One region of the Amycolatopsis sp. NPDC051371 genome, then DNA from elsewhere that is predicted to be linked to it. Evidence: riboswitches for the same ligand, from Rfam matches in the RefSeq annotation. Region 1 holds a riboswitch; each other region holds the start of a gene.
The links. A riboswitch is a leader RNA that binds a small molecule or an ion and turns the genes downstream of it on or off. The one in region 1 is predicted to bind thiamine pyrophosphate.
Positions count from the first base shown of each region.

Region 1 (4,798 bases):
CCAGCGGAACTCGAAGCGTGCCTTCGACAGCTCGTCGTCCCACTCCTGCGCGTACGGGTGCCCCTTGGCGAGGTCCGCGGCGTGCGCGGCGATCTTGTACGTGATCACGCCGGTCTTGACGTCGTCGCGGTTCGGCAGGCCGAGGTGCTCCTTCGGCGTCACGTAACAGAGCATCGCCGTGCCGTACCAGCCGATCTGCGCCGCGCCGATGGCCGACGTGATGTGGTCGTAGCCCGGCGCGATGTCCGTCGCGAGTGGACCGAGGGTGTAGAACGGCGCCTCGCCGCAGAGCTTTTCCTCCAGCTCCACGTTCTCCTTGATCTTGTGCATCGGCACGTGGCCGGGGCCTTCGATCATCACCTGGACGTCGTGCGAGCGCGCGATGTGCGTCAGCTCGCCGAGGGTTTCCAGCTCGGCGAACTGGGCGCGGTCGTTGGCGTCGGCGATCGAGCCGGGGCGCAGGCCGTCACCGAGGGAGAACGTGACGTCGTACTGCCGCAGGATCTCGCAGAGTTCCTCGAAATGCGTGTACAGGAAGGACTCCTGGTGGTGCGCGAGGCACCACGCGGCCATGATCGACCCACCGCGACTGACGATTCCCGTGACGCGTCGCGCGGTCAGCGGGATGTAGCGCAGCAGCACGCCGGCGTGCACGGTGACGTAGTCGACCCCTTGCTCGCACTGCTCGATGATCGTGTCGCGGTAGATCTCCCACGACAGCTTTTCCGGTTCCCCGTCGACCTTTTCCAATGCCTGGTAGATCGGTACGGTGCCGACCGGGACCGGCGAGTTGCGGATGATCCACTCGCGCGTCTCGTGGATCCGCTTGCCGGTGGAGAGGTCCATGATCGTGTCGGCGCCCCAGCGGGTCGCCCACACCATCTTGTCGACCTCTTCCTCGACCGATGACCAGACGGCCGAGTTGCCCATGTTGGCGTTGATCTTCACCAGGAAGTTCTTGCCGATGATCATCGGCTCGGACTCGGGGTGGCGGCGGTTGGCCGGGATCACCGCGCGGCCACTGGCGACCTCCGCGCGCACGAACTCCGGCGAAACCCGTTCGCGGGCGGCGATGTACTCCATTTCCCGCGTGATGACGCCCTGCTTGGCCCACCCGAGCTGGGTGTTGTGCTCACGCCCGTCGGCCCAACCCGTGCGCAGCCGATGCAGTCCACTGTGGACGTCGATCTCGGCTTCCGGGTCGGTGTACGGGCCCGAAGTGTCGTAGACGTCGAAGTGTTCGCCGTTGGAAAGGTCGATCCGGCGCGCGGGAACACGCAATCCGGATTCGGTCCGGTGGTAGACCTTGTGCGAGCCGGTGATCGGCCCGGTCGTTACGGAGACGTCCTTCTTTTGGACAGCAGAGTCGAGCGTCGTCAACGACTTTCACTCCCTACGCCGGCATTACCCGGTCAGGTTCATGCGGTCGGTGACACCTGGGAAAGATCCCGAGTCGCCCTCTCAGCCCGCCATGGCGCGAGCTCCCGCGTTGGTGTTGTGCCACCGACCATGCCACGCCGGCGCGCGATACTCAAGTCAGGTCACCTCACCCGACGAGTTCGGCCGGTGTCGCGTAGACGTCGACCATGGCTCCGTTGCGCAGCACGGTGATCGGCAGTGCGGTGCCGATCACTTCCGCGAACAGCTGGCGCTGGATGCCTTGGGCGTCGGAGACGCGGGTGCGCCCGACGGTCAGCACGAGGTCGCCGGCGCGCAGCCCGGCGCGGTCGGCGGGCCCGCCCGCGACCACCTCGCGCACCCGCAGGCCGGCGCTCTGCCCGGTGCGCTCGGCGACGTCGTCCGGCAGCGGTGCGGGCACGCCGACGACGCCGAGGTACGCGCGCCGCACCCGGCCCTCGACGACGAGCGTGTCGATGATCCGCCGCGTCGTCGCGTTGATCGGCACCGCGAGCCCGAGCCCGACGCCGGCGACCGCGGTGTTGATGCCGACCACCCGGCCGGCGGAGTCGGCGAGCGCGCCGCCCGAGTTGCCCGGGTTGAGCGCCGCGTCGGTCTGGATGACGTCCTCGATCACCCGGGCGGTGCGCCCCTGCCGCACCGGGAGCGCCCGGCCGAGCGCGCTGACGACGCCCGCGGTGACGGTGCCGGAGAAGCCGAGCGGGCTCCCGATGGCCACGACGAGCTGCCCGACGACGAGCTCGTCGGCGTCGCCCAGCCGAGCGGCCGACGGCGTCTCGCCGCGCGCCCGCAGCACGGCGAGATCGGACAGCGGATCGGCGCCGACGACGTCGAAGGGCACCTCGCTGCCGTCCGCGAAGGTCGCGACGCCGCGCCGGTGGTCGGTGACGACGTGGGCGTTGGTGAGCAGGTGGCCGTCGTCGGCGAAGACGACCGCCGAGCCGCTGCCGCGCGCGAGCTGAACCCCGGCGACGTGCGGGGTGACGGTCTTCGCGACCGTGCTGACGGCGCGCGAGTAGGCGTCCATCGCCTCGTCCATGGGAGCACCTCGATTACACCGTTGCAGGTACTACAAGTGTGCGCTCGAAGGCCGCGGAAGTCCGTTCGCTGGTGGTGAACTCAGCCCTCGAGGGCGACGGTGACGCCGAAGCCGATCAGCAGCCCGCCCGAGGTGCGCTCGAGCCACCGCTTGACGTTCTCGCGACGCAGCCACTGCCCGAGCCGCGTGACGAGCAGGGCGAGCGTCGAGTACCAGACGAGGTCGGCGACGATCCAGGCCGCGACGCAGACCAGCAGCGCGCCGGCGCCCGCGTGGGCCGGGACGAACTGCGGCAGGAACGACAGCGCGAACACGCCCGCCTTGGGGTTGCCGATGTTCGTGAGGAGCCCGGACCGGAAGCCCGCGCCGGGCCGGATCTCCTTCTCCGCACCCGAACCGCGGAAGAACAGCGCCTTGATCCCCAGGTAGACCAGGAAGATCGCGCCCGCGAAGCGCAGGATGTCGTACGCCGTCTGGGAAGCGGCGAGCAACGCGGTCAGGCCGAACACCGCGGCGAGCCCCCAGAACGCGACGCCGAACTCGATGCCGGCGATCGTCGCGAAGGCGTTGCGCTTCGAGCCGCGGGCCGCCTGCTTGATCAGCATGACCGTCGCGGGCCCGGGGACCATCGCGATGAGGAACGCGGCGGGGAGGAACGCGAGCAGGTTCGGCATCACCCGATCGTCGCGGCGCCGGACACGGTGGGCAAGCGGATTACCGGACCAGTGACGGTCGGTGGTTCACCGGATCGGACCATGCGCCGGTGAAGAATCGGCGAGACACTTCCAGGCGCTTCTGTAACGGTGCAGAAGCGACTTTCTGTGGGGTTGATATGCGCAAACTCATGTTCGGCGCCCTCGCCGGGCTGCTGGTCACCGGCCTGATCCCGGGGATCGCGGCGGCCCGGGGAGAGGCTCCCGGCGCCCCGGGCGCCCATCCCAGCTGGCTGCCCGCGAACAAGACCGGCTTCGGCACGGCTCACGACCGCTCCAGCAACGTCTGGTTCACCCTCCAGGGCGGCCAGATGTCCGAGGTCTACTACCCGGACCTGTCGACGCCGAGCGTCCGGTCGATGAACTTCGTCGTCACGGACGGCCGCAGCTTCGCCGTCACCGACTACTCGGCGAAGTCCCAGCAGGTCCGGCGGACCGACGACGACAGTTTGGTTTACGAGCAGACCATCACCGACGACCAGCACCGCTGGCGCCTGCGCAAGACCTACGTCACCGACCCGGCCGCCACGACGGTGCTGGTGGACGTCGACTTCCAGTCGCTCACCGGGCGCCCGTACCAGCTCTACGCGGTCGCCGACCCGGACCTCACCAACGACGGCTCCGACGACTCGGCCGCGCGCAAGGGTGACGCCGTCACCGCGCAGGACGCGACCAACGCCGCCGCGTTGACCGCGAAGCCCGCGTTCACGAAGACGAGCGTCGGCTACGCGGGCGCGTCCGACGGGAACACGCAGCTCACGAAGACCTTCAAGCTGAACTCCTACGACACCGCCGCGAAGGGCAACGTCCTGCTGACCGGGCAGACGAGCGCCGACGGCGTCCGGAACCGGCACGTCACCCTCGCCCTCGGCATGGGCGCGAAGGCCGCAGACGCGCTCGGCAGCGCGCAGGCGTCGCAGCGACGCGGCGTCCGCGACATCACCCGCGCGTACGACCGCGGCTGGGAGCAGTACCTGCGCGGGGTGAGCAAGCCGCCGTCGTCGCTGAAGACCGACGCCGAGCGCGACCTTTACCAGGCGTCGATGCTGACGCTCGCCGCGAGCGAGGACAAGCACCACCCGGGCGCCTTCATCGCGTCGCCGAGCATGCCGTGGCGCTTCGGGAACAACGACCCGGAGTGGTCGCCGTCCGGCACCTACCACCTGGTCTGGCCGCGTGACCTCTACCAGATCGCGACCGGCCTGGCCGCCGGCGGCGACAAGGGCGCCGCGAACCGCGCCGTGAGCTACATGTTCGGCACGCAGCAGCAGGCCGACGGGCACATGCCGCAGAACAGCCGGGTCGACGGCGTGCCGTACTGGACGTCGATCCAGCTCGACGAAACCGCTTTCCCGATCGTGCTGGCCCAGCAGCTCGGCCGGACCGACCTGTGGCCCGGCGTCCGGAAGGCCGCCGACTTCATCCTCGGTTACGTGGGCCCGAACGGGCAGCCTGCGCCGTACACCCAGCAGGAGCGCTGGGAGGAGCAGGACGGCTGGTCGCCCTCGACCATCGCGTCGGTGATCGCCGGGCTCGTCTGCGCCGCGGATCTGGCTTCGCACAACGGAGCTCCGGCGGACGCCGCCCGGTACCTCGCGGCGGCCGACAAGATGAAGGCCGACCTGCC
Region 1 is NZ_JBFBAG010000083.1:1,137-5,934, forward strand. Features, by position in the region: gene thiC (phosphomethylpyrimidine synthase ThiC) at 1-1,380, opposite strand, end outside; TPP riboswitch at 1,374-1,498, opposite strand; gene AB0M59_RS51565 (trypsin-like peptidase domain-containing protein) at 1,547-2,458, opposite strand; gene AB0M59_RS51570 (LysE family translocator) at 2,539-3,132, opposite strand; gene AB0M59_RS51575 (glycoside hydrolase family 15 protein) at 3,291-4,798, shown strand, end outside.

Region 2 (4,798 bases), on a different contig from region 1:
CGTGCCGGCTGTGGTGTCCTTTGTGGACATCGCGGGCATTGTGAAGGGCGCGTCCGAGGGCGCCGGGCTGGGCAACAAGTTCCTGGCGAACATCCGTGAGGCCAACGCGATCTGCCAGGTCATCCGAGTGTTCGACGACCCGGACGTGATCCACGTCGACGGCCGGATCGACCCGATGAGCGACATCGAGACGATCAACACGGAGCTGATCCTGGCCGACCTGCAGACTCTCGAGAAGGCTGTCTGGCGCCTGGAAAAGGAAGCGCGGACCAAGAAGGAAGCAAAGCCCGCGCTCGAGGCCGCGCAGAAGGCGAAGGAGATCCTCGACAGCGGCCGCACGCTCTTCTCCGCGCAGAAGGACGTCGACCTCGAGCTGCTTCGCGAGCACAGCCTCCTCACCACGAAGCCGTTTCTGTACGTCTTCAACGCCGACGAGGCGATCCTGACCGACGACGCCCGCCGCGAGGAGCTGACCAAGCTGGTCGCGCCGGCGGACGCGGTGTTCCTCGACGCGAAGGTCGAGCAAGAGCTGCTGGAGCTGGACGACGAGGAGTCGGTCCGCGAGCTGCTGGAGTCGGTCGGCCAGCCGGAGCCGGGGCTGTACTCGCTGGCCCGCGCGGGTTTCCACACGCTGGGGCTGCAGACGTACCTGACGGCGGGCCCGAAGGAGTCCCGCGCCTGGACGATCCCCAAGGGCGCGACGGCACCGCAGGCGGCGGGCGTGATCCACACGGACTTCGAGCGCGGCTTCATCAAGGCGGAAATCGTCTCGTACGACGACCTGATGGCGGCGGGCTCGATGGCGGCGGCCCGGGCGGCGGGCAAGGTCCGCATGGAGGGCAAGGACTACACCATGGCCGACGGTGACGTGGTGGAGTTCCGCTTCAACGTCTGAGGCAGGCGTTCGCTACTGGTTGTTACTTTCATTGGGCGCAGGATATACTGCGTCCAATGAAACCGTCGCCGAGCCTGCTGCCCCTGCTGCGATCGCGCATGCAGGGTGAGCTGCTCGCGCTGGTCCTGCTGCACCCGGATCGCGAGTACAGCATCACCGAACTCGCCGAGGCCTGCGGCGTCACGCCCACGGCCGTGCTGCGCGAAGTCGAGCGGCTGGTCGGCGGCGGCATCCTGGAAGACCGGCGGGTGGGCCGGAGCCGGCTCGTCAAAGCCCGGACCGACACTCCGCTCTACCGTCCGCTGAGTGACGTCATCGCGGTCACGTTCGGGCCGATGTCGCTGCTCACCGAGGCCCTGTCCGGGCTGGCGGGCGTGAGCGAGGCCTACGTCTACGGGTCCTGGGCCGCGCGCTACAGCGGCGAGCCGGGGCCGCCCCCCGGCGACGTCGACGTCCTCGTCGTCGGTTCGCCCGATCCGGACGAGCTCTTCGACCTGGCCGAGGGTGTGTCGCGACGGCTGGGCCGCGAGGTCAACGTGCACCGGATCTCGCCCGGGTCGTGGGCGGCGGACAGCGCGGATCCCTTCCTCACCAGCGTTCGTGAACGTCCGCTGGCCCGGCTGAACCTCGACCAGGAGTCCTGATGCCGCAGTGGAACCAGGGGCGCGAACGGATCGACGCCTTCATCGCGCGCGGCGCCATCGAGCACGTTCCGGCGTCGCGGGAAGCTGCCGAGGCCGAGCTGGTCAGGGCCCGTACCCACCTCGCTTCGGCGCGGCAGCTGCAGGACACGGACCCGGAAGGCGCCTACACGCTGGCCTACGACAGCGCACGCCGGGCGTTGGCGGCCGTCTTGCAGAACCAGGGCCTGCGGGTGACGAGCCGAGGTGGCCACGTGACCGTCTACGAGGCGGTCCTCGCTCAGCTGGATCCGCCGCTGGGGCCGATTTTGCGGCCCTTCAACCGGATGCGGGCCCGTCGCAACGAAGTCGCCTACCGATCCACGGAGGCTCCTCCGGTGACTGCCGAGGACGTGGCGGCCGATGTGCCGAAGGTGCTGGCGCTCATCGAAGTGGCCGAAAAGGCCATTCCGAACATGCCGCGCTACTGATCGCCGGGGAAGTCCGGCCGGCTTGACCCGAAAGCCAGGCAGCCGGCGGCCTCCCGCGGATCAGCCGAGCAGGCCCATGAGGGCGATCGTGATCAGCACCACGGCGGTGGCGAGGGCGTTGATCCAGGCGCGCTGGGCGGGGGTGAGGGCGGCGGTGCTGTTCATGGCGTGTCCTAGGGCCGAAAACCGATGCTTCCGCCCTGCTCAGCGCGCTGATCATGCCCTTTGTTAGCTGCTGTGATCGAACTCACCACCGGCGCTCAGCCGTCCGAGTGACGACGGCCCCGGATCGTGAACCAGAGCACACCGCCGGCCGCTGCCACCATCGTCGCGAATGCCGCTGTGCCGACCACGATCGCCTGCGTCATAACCGTCTCTCCCAGCAAAGTCGTTTACCGAGAGACGTCGGAACCAGGAAAAAGTGCACTCAGCGTAACCGGGATCACAGAGCGCTGATCACCGAGTCGATCTGCGAAGCCAGTGAAAAGTCCTTCGCCGTCAACCCGCCCGCCGAGTGCGTGCTGAGGCGGAACGTCAGCGTGCGCCAGCGGATGTCGATGTCCGGGTGGTGGTCGGCGGCTTCGGCCAGTACCGCGACGCGGTCCACCACCTCGATCGCCTGCGGGAAGCTCGCCAGCTCCACCTCGCGGGAGATCACCGTCCCGGACCGGGTCCAGCCCGGCGTGAGCCTTTCGTCCGCCGCGGAGTCGCTCAAGATTTCCGTCATGTCTCCATCGTCCTGCGTCCTGGACTACGCTGCACGGTTGCCACGGGAGTCCGGTCGAGCCGGGCTGAGAGGCGGGGTCACCCGCGACCGTTCGCACCTGACCGGATCATGCCGGCGAAGGGAGGGCTTTCCCTCCTCGTCCGGTGAAGTGCAGGAGGGTAGATGAAAAGCAGGGCTGTGCGCGCCGCGACGGCCATCGCCGCCGTCAGCGTCGTCGCCGCTGGGTGCTCGCTGTCGGACGGTGACGGTGGCACGCAGCAGACGCCCACCGTCACCCTCGTGACGCACGACTCCTTCCTCGCGCCGCAGGAGGTGCTCGACGCGTTCCAGAAGCAGTCGGGCATCAAGGTTTCCGTGCTCAAGCAGGGCGACGCCGGTTCGCTGACCAACAAGCTCGTGCTGACGAAGGCGAACCCGATCGGCGACGTCGCGTACGGCGTCGACTCGACCTTCGCTTCGCGCGCGCTCAAAGAAGGCGTCTTCGAGCCCTACACCAGCCCGGAGGCGGATCGCGGGCCGCAGCGTTACGCCGTCGACCCCGAGCACCGGCTGTCCGCGGTCGACGTCGGCGACGTCTGCGTGAACGTCGACACGAACTACTTCACGTCGAAGGGCATCCCCGCGCCGGCTTCGTACGACGACCTCGCCGACCCCAAGTACAAGGACCTGCTGGTCGCCGAGGACCCGGCGACCGCGTCGCCCGGACTCGCGTTCCTCCTCGGCACCATCGCGAAGTACGGCGAGGCCGGCTGGAAGGACTACTGGACGAAGCTGAAGGCCAACGGGCTCAAGGTGGTCAGCGGCTGGGAAGAGGCCTACACCAAGGACTTCTCCGGCTCGTCCGGCAAGGGGCCGCGGCCGATCGTCGTCTCGTACGCCTCGTCGCCGGCCGCCGAGGTCGGCGACGACGGCAAGCCGCGCACCAAGGCGCTGCTCGACACCTGCTACCGGCAGGTCGAGTACGCGGGCGTGCTGGCCGGCGGCAAGCAGACCGAGAGCGCGCGCAAGGTCGTCGACTTCCTGCTCTCCCAGCAGTTCCAGGCGACCGTCGCGGCGAACATGTACGTCTACCCGGCGCGCCAGGGCGTCGACCTGCCGGCCGGCTGGGCGCAGGTCGCGCCGCTGCCGCAGAAGCCGCAGGCGCTGACGGCGGACCAGGTCCAGGCCGGACGCGAGAAGTGGATCGGCGAATGGCGCACGCTCGTGCAGTGACATCCGGGCCTCCGCCCCGGGCCGGGGGCTCCGCCACCCGGAGCCCCCGAAGAGCAGCAGTCGTAAGCCCGCCGCGGACCGCCCGAGGGCTGGGACTGGCGCTGCTGGGGCTGGCCCCCATCGGCTTCCTGGTGGTGTTCTTCGCGTGGCCGGTGCTGGCGATCATCGGCCGCGGGTTCGCCGCGGGCGGGCTCGACGTCGTCCTCGGCGACGCGCGGACCTGGCAGCTGGCCGGGTTCACCGTGGGTAGCGCGGCCGCGTCGACGCTGGTGGCGGTGCTCGCCGGGCTGCCGGTGGCGTTCCTGCTGGCCCGCGTGAAGCTGCCCGGCGTCGGCCTCGCGCGGACGCTGGTGCTGGTGCCGTTCGTGCTGCCGACCGTCGTCGTCGGCCTCGCGTTCCGGGCGCTCTGGCCGGACGGCGGGGTGCTGCCGATCGTGCTGGCCAACGCGTTCTTCAACGTCGCCGTCGTCGCGCGGACCGTCGCCGGGCTCTGGGCGCGGCTGGACTCGCGGACGACCGACGCCGCCCGCGCGCTGGGCGCGTCGCCGTGGCGGGCGTTCCGCTCGGTGACGCTGCCCGCGCTGGCGCCCGCGATCGCGTCCGCCGCGGCTGTCGTGTTCCTGTTCTGCGCCACCAGCTTCGGGGTCGTCCTCATCCTCGGCGGTGCGAAGTACCGGACGCTGGAGACCGAGATCTACCTGCGGACCGTTGACCTCCTCGACCTCTCGGGTGCGGCGGCGCTTTCGCTGATCCAGTTCGCCGCCGTGGTCGCCGCGCTGGTCCTCGGCGGGCTCGCGCGACGGCGGAAGGACGGTGCCAGGATCGGCTCCGGCGGTGCGCGGCGTCCCCGCGG
Region 2 is NZ_JBFBAG010000005.1:35,406-40,203, forward strand. Features, by position in the region: gene ychF (redox-regulated ATPase YchF) at 1-895, shown strand, start outside; gene AB0M59_RS08515 (ArsR family transcriptional regulator) at 952-1,539, shown strand; gene AB0M59_RS08520 (hypothetical protein) at 1,539-2,006, shown strand; gene AB0M59_RS08525 (4a-hydroxytetrahydrobiopterin dehydratase) at 2,449-2,733, opposite strand; TPP riboswitch at 2,766-2,874, shown strand; gene AB0M59_RS08530 (thiamine ABC transporter substrate-binding protein) at 2,896-3,945, shown strand; gene AB0M59_RS08535 (iron ABC transporter permease) at 4,056-4,798, shown strand, end outside.
Region 2: another riboswitch for thiamine pyrophosphate. It lies ahead of AB0M59_RS08530 (thiamine ABC transporter substrate-binding protein); the one in region 1 lies ahead of thiC (phosphomethylpyrimidine synthase ThiC).

Region 3 (4,798 bases), on a different contig from region 1:
TACCCCGCCTCGACCAGGGACGCGATGATCCGCGACATGGTCGCCGCGGCGACGCCTTCCTTGGCCGCGAGGTCGCCGAGCCGCAACTGGCCCGCGTGCACGAGCGTCGCGAGCGCCGAGATGGCGCCGTGGCCCGGGCCCGGCACCCCGGCCTGCCGCAGTGACCGGGACAGCCTGCCGACGGCGAGGTACAACCTGCCCGAGACGTCCTGGACCGATGTGCTGGTCACGGCTGGCTCCTTCTGCCTCACGCGTGCGCGGGTGCGCCGGAAAGTTCCGTCAACCTTACGGGTTCCCGGTGCACGTTCGGCGTTAAGGCACCCCGGTTCACCGGGGTGGACTCGACGCTTGCGCCCAGAACCGCTGCGGCACGCGCCCCGCGCTTCGGGCCAGGTGACCGGCGACGACGGCCGAACGCATCGCCGCGGCCATCCGTTCGGGGTCCGTCGCCCGGGTGACGGCGGTGGACAGCAGGACGGCGTCGCAGCCGAGCTCCATCGCCAGCGTCGCGTCGGACGCCGTGCCGATTCCGGCGTCCAGGATCACCGGCACGCCCGCCCGCGAAACGATCAGCTCGATGTTGTGCGGATTCCGGATGCCGAGGCCGGTGCCGATCGGCGCGCCCAGCGGCATCACGGCGGCGCAACCGGCCTCCTCCAGGCGCAGTGCGAGCACCGGGTCGTCGTTCGTGTAGGCGAACACGGTGAACCCGTCGGCGGCCAGCCGTTCGGCGGCGTCGAGGGTTTCGATCGGGTCCGGGAGCAGCGTCCGGTCGTCGGCGTGCACCTCGAGCTTGATCAGATCGGTACCGAGGGCCTCGCGCGCGAGCTGCGCGGTGAGGACGGCTTCGGCGGCCGTGCGGCAGCCCGCGGTGTTCGGCAGCAGCTCGATGCCGAGCCTGCTCAGCAGTTCCAGGACACCGGAGCCGCCTTCGGCGTCGGCGCGGCGCATGGCGACGGTGGTCAGCTCGGTGCCGGACGCGACCAGCGCACGTTCGAGCACGGCGAGGTTCGCCGCGCCGCCGGTGCCGATGATCAGCCGCGACTGGGCCTTGAAGGCGCCGATGACCAGCGGTTCTTCGTCCATTTTCAGCCTCCCTGGACCGCGGTGAGCACGTCGACGCCCGCGCCCTTGGGCACGGCCGTGGCAGGCCAGTCGCTCCGGCGGACGACGACGCCGTCGACCGCGACGGCGATGCCGGGCCGCTGCCAGCCGGATGCGTCGAGGACGTCGGCGACGGTCGCGCCGTCCGGGAACTCCGTCCACGTTCCGTTGAGCTTGATCTCCATCACACGTGCTCCTTCTGGTGCAGGCGGGCGGGCGAAGCCGCTTCGACGCCTTCGGGCGGCTTCTCGCTCTCGAGCCAGGCGACCACGGCGTCCGCGGTCACGGGGGCCATCAACAGGCCGTTGCGGTGGTGCCCGGTGGCGGCGAAGACGCCGTCGTCCAGTACGCCGATGTAGGGCAGCACGTCCCGGCTGCCGGCCCGCAGGCCCGCGGCGGTCTCGACGAGCTCGTACTCGGTGATCGCGGGGAAGACGCGCTCGGCGCCCTCGATCAGCTCGCGGACGCCGCGCGCGGTGACGGCCCGGTCGAAGCCCGCTTCGTACTGCGTCGCGCCGAGAACGAGCTCCTGGTCGCCGCGCGGGACGAGGTAGATCGGCCGGCCCTCGACGACGGCGCGCACGGTGCGTGTCGGCGGTGGCAGGCAGCCGCGGCGGGGCTTGAGCCGGAGGATCTCGCCCTTGAGCGGGCGGACGGCGTCGGCGAGCTGCGGGTGCAGCCGGCCGGTCCAGGCGCCGGCGGCGAGCACGACGGCGTCGGCGTCCGGGATGCGTTCGACGCGCTCGCGGACGAACCGGACGTCTCGTTTCTGGCAGGCCGAGTAGAGGGCGTGGAGCAGTTTCCGGTTGTCCACAGCGAGGTCGCCGGGCACGTGGAGTCCACTTCGGACGGACCCGACACCGGGTTCGAGCCGCTTGGTCTCCCGGCCGGTGAGGCGTTCGGCCGCGCGGCCGATCGAGTGCAGGTGACCGGCGAGGATGTCGAGGTGACTGGCGTCGGCGCGGTCGAAGGCGACGACGAGCGTCCCGTGCCCGGCCAGGCCGGGGTCGACGCCCTCTTGGGTGAGGTCGCTGGCGAAGCCGGGCCAGCGTCTTAAAGAAGCTTCGCCGAGGGTGAGGACGTCCTCCTCGCCCGGCCACGCCTCGGTGACCGGGGCGAGCATGCCGCCGGCCAGCCAGGACGCGCCGCCGCGGGCGGGTTCGGGGTCGTAGAGGGTGACGGCGTGGCCGGCTTGGGCGGCACGCCAGGCCACGGACAGGCCGATCACGCCGCCGCCGACGACGGCCAGGGTGTTCGTCATGGGAATCACGCTCCCTGCGCCGGCATGACCCGGATCAGGTTCCACGGTCGGAGCGGCAGCTCCCTCTCAGCCCGTGCTTCGGGCTCCCGTGCGGACTCGTCCACCCTAGCTCGCGGGGTACGGTCGCCGCTATGCCCGCCCTCTCCGGTGACAAGATCCGCGCCCGCCTCGACGCCGCGCGCCTGTACCTGTGCACGGACGCCCGCACGGCCCGCGGCGACCTGGCCGCGTTCGCCGACGCGGCCTTGGCCGGCGGCGTCGACATCATCCAGCTGCGCGACAAGACGGGTGGCTCTTCGCTGGAGGCCGGCGCCGAGATCGCGGCGCTGGAGGTGCTGGCCGAGGCGTGCGAGCGGCACGGGGCGCTGCTGTCGGTGAACGACCGCGCGGACGTGGCGCTGGCGGTCGGCGCGGACGTGCTCCACCTGGGCCAGGACGACATCCCGGTCCCGCTGGCCCGCCGCATCCTGGGCGACGAGGTGGTCATCGGACGCTCGACGCACTCCGTTTCGCAGGCTTCGGCCGCCGCTTCGGAGCCGGGCGTGGACTACTTCTGCACAGGCCCGTGCTGGCCGACGCCGACGAAGCCGGGCCGGACGGCGCCCGGGCTGGACCTGGTGCGTTCCGTCTCCGCCTCGGCCGTCTCGCGGCCTTGGTTCGCGATCGGCGGGATCGACGGTTCGCGGCTCCCGGAGGTGCTTTCGGCGGGCGCGTCCCGGATCGTGGTGGTCCGGGCGATCACCGAGGCCGAGGACCCCGAGGCCGCGGCGCGGGAGCTGCGGGCCCGCCTCCCCTGACCGAAGTTCGTGAAGGCCACCTTGAGGAACTTCAAGTTCCTCAAGGTGGCCTTCACGGCTTTACGGGGTCGGGGTGGTGGCCGCGCCCTGGCTGGTTGCCGGGGCCGAGGTCGTCGGCTGCTGGGCCGTCGTGCTCGGCGTCGGGGTCGTCGTCGGCGCCTCGCTCGATGTCGTCGGCGGGGTGGTCGTCTCCGTGGTCGTCGACGGGGTGTTCGTCGGCGAGTCCTGGGTGTCGTTCGTGGTGGTCGAAGGCGTCGTCGACGGCGTGGGGTCCGCGTGACCGCCGTTGCCGAAGATCTTGCCGATGCTCGAGCCCGTGCCGCCGCCGATCTGGGTGCCCGTCGCCGACTCGAAGCCGACTATCGCCAGGATCGCCACCGCGAACGCCGCCACGCTCGTGCCGATGATCAACGGCCAGCGCAGCTTCCGCAGCCGGGAAGGCTCTTCCTCGGGAGGAGACTCCGGCCGGGGCAGCTGGACCGTCGGCTGCTCGGCCAGCGCCACCTCGGAACCGGTTCCACGCCGCCGGATTCCCGACGCCGCCAGCTCCCGGGCCTTCAACGCCGCCGCGCGCGTGCGCTGCAGCGAGCGCAGGTACACCTCGCCGCCGACCGTCGTGATCACGCTCGCCACGCCCGCGCCGACGACCGTGCCCGCCACGCCGAGCGTCGAGCCCAGCAGCGCCGCCGTCACCGCCGCGAGCGCCGCCGCCATCACCTGCGCGATGCGCAGACCTGACTTTTCTTCCTTCGCTTCGGAAGTCGCTGCGTTCTCCTTGCTCATGATCCCGATCCGGTAGTAAGTCTTCTCCCCTGTCCAACGTCTAAGGCGCGCGAGGAACTCCCCGCGTTGCCGGAGCGTGAGGAGCGCCACTCCGTCTGTCCACAATAGACACTCCAGGCCGAACACTTTCTTGACATACTCGGCACATGGAACTGGTGACGATCTCTGACATCGAGGCCGCGGCGAAGCGCGTCCGGGGTGTCGCCGTGCGCACGCCCCTGTTGCTCCAGACGTGGGATCCCCGCGGAACCCTGTGGCTCAAACCCGAAAGCCTGCAACCGGTCGGCGCGTTCAAGGTGCGCGGCGCGTTCAACGCGATCGGCACCCTCGACGAAGAAAGCCGCTCCCGCGGTGTCATCGCCTACTCGAGCGGCAACCACGCGCAGGCAGTCGCCTACGCCGCGCAGCAGTACGGCGTGCCCGCGGTGATCGTCGTGCCGGACGTCGCGCCGCGCATCAAGGTCGAGGCCACCCGCGCGTACGGCGCCGAGGTGATCGAAGTGCCGATCGGCGAGCACGAGGGGAAAGCGCACGAACTGGCCGCCGAACGCGGGCTGACCCTCGTCCCGCCCTACGACGACGCGGCCATCATCGCCGGGCAGGGCACGGCGGGCCTCGAGATCGCCGAGGACCTCCCCGACGTCGAGGTCGTGCTGGTGCCGGTCAGCGGCGGCGGGCTGGCCTCCGGCGTCGGTACCGCGATCAAGGCGCGCTGCCCGCGGGCGAAGGTCATCGGCGTCGAGCCGGCGCTGGCGGGAGACACGACGGAGGGGCTGCGCTTGGGCCGCCAGGTCGACTGGCCGCAGGCCGACCGCGCCCGCACGATCGCCGACGGCCTGCGCGCGCAGCCGTC
Region 3 is NZ_JBFBAG010000079.1:3,134-7,931, forward strand. Features, by position in the region: gene AB0M59_RS50870 (MarR family transcriptional regulator) at 1-230, opposite strand, end outside; gene AB0M59_RS50875 (thiazole synthase) at 328-1,086, opposite strand; gene thiS (sulfur carrier protein ThiS) at 1,089-1,289, opposite strand; gene thiO (glycine oxidase ThiO) at 1,289-2,365, opposite strand; TPP riboswitch at 2,360-2,465, opposite strand; gene thiE (thiamine phosphate synthase) at 2,497-3,162, shown strand; gene AB0M59_RS50895 (hypothetical protein) at 3,223-3,945, opposite strand; gene AB0M59_RS50900 (threonine/serine dehydratase) at 4,092-4,798, shown strand, end outside.
Region 3: another riboswitch for thiamine pyrophosphate. It lies ahead of thiO (glycine oxidase ThiO); the one in region 1 lies ahead of thiC (phosphomethylpyrimidine synthase ThiC).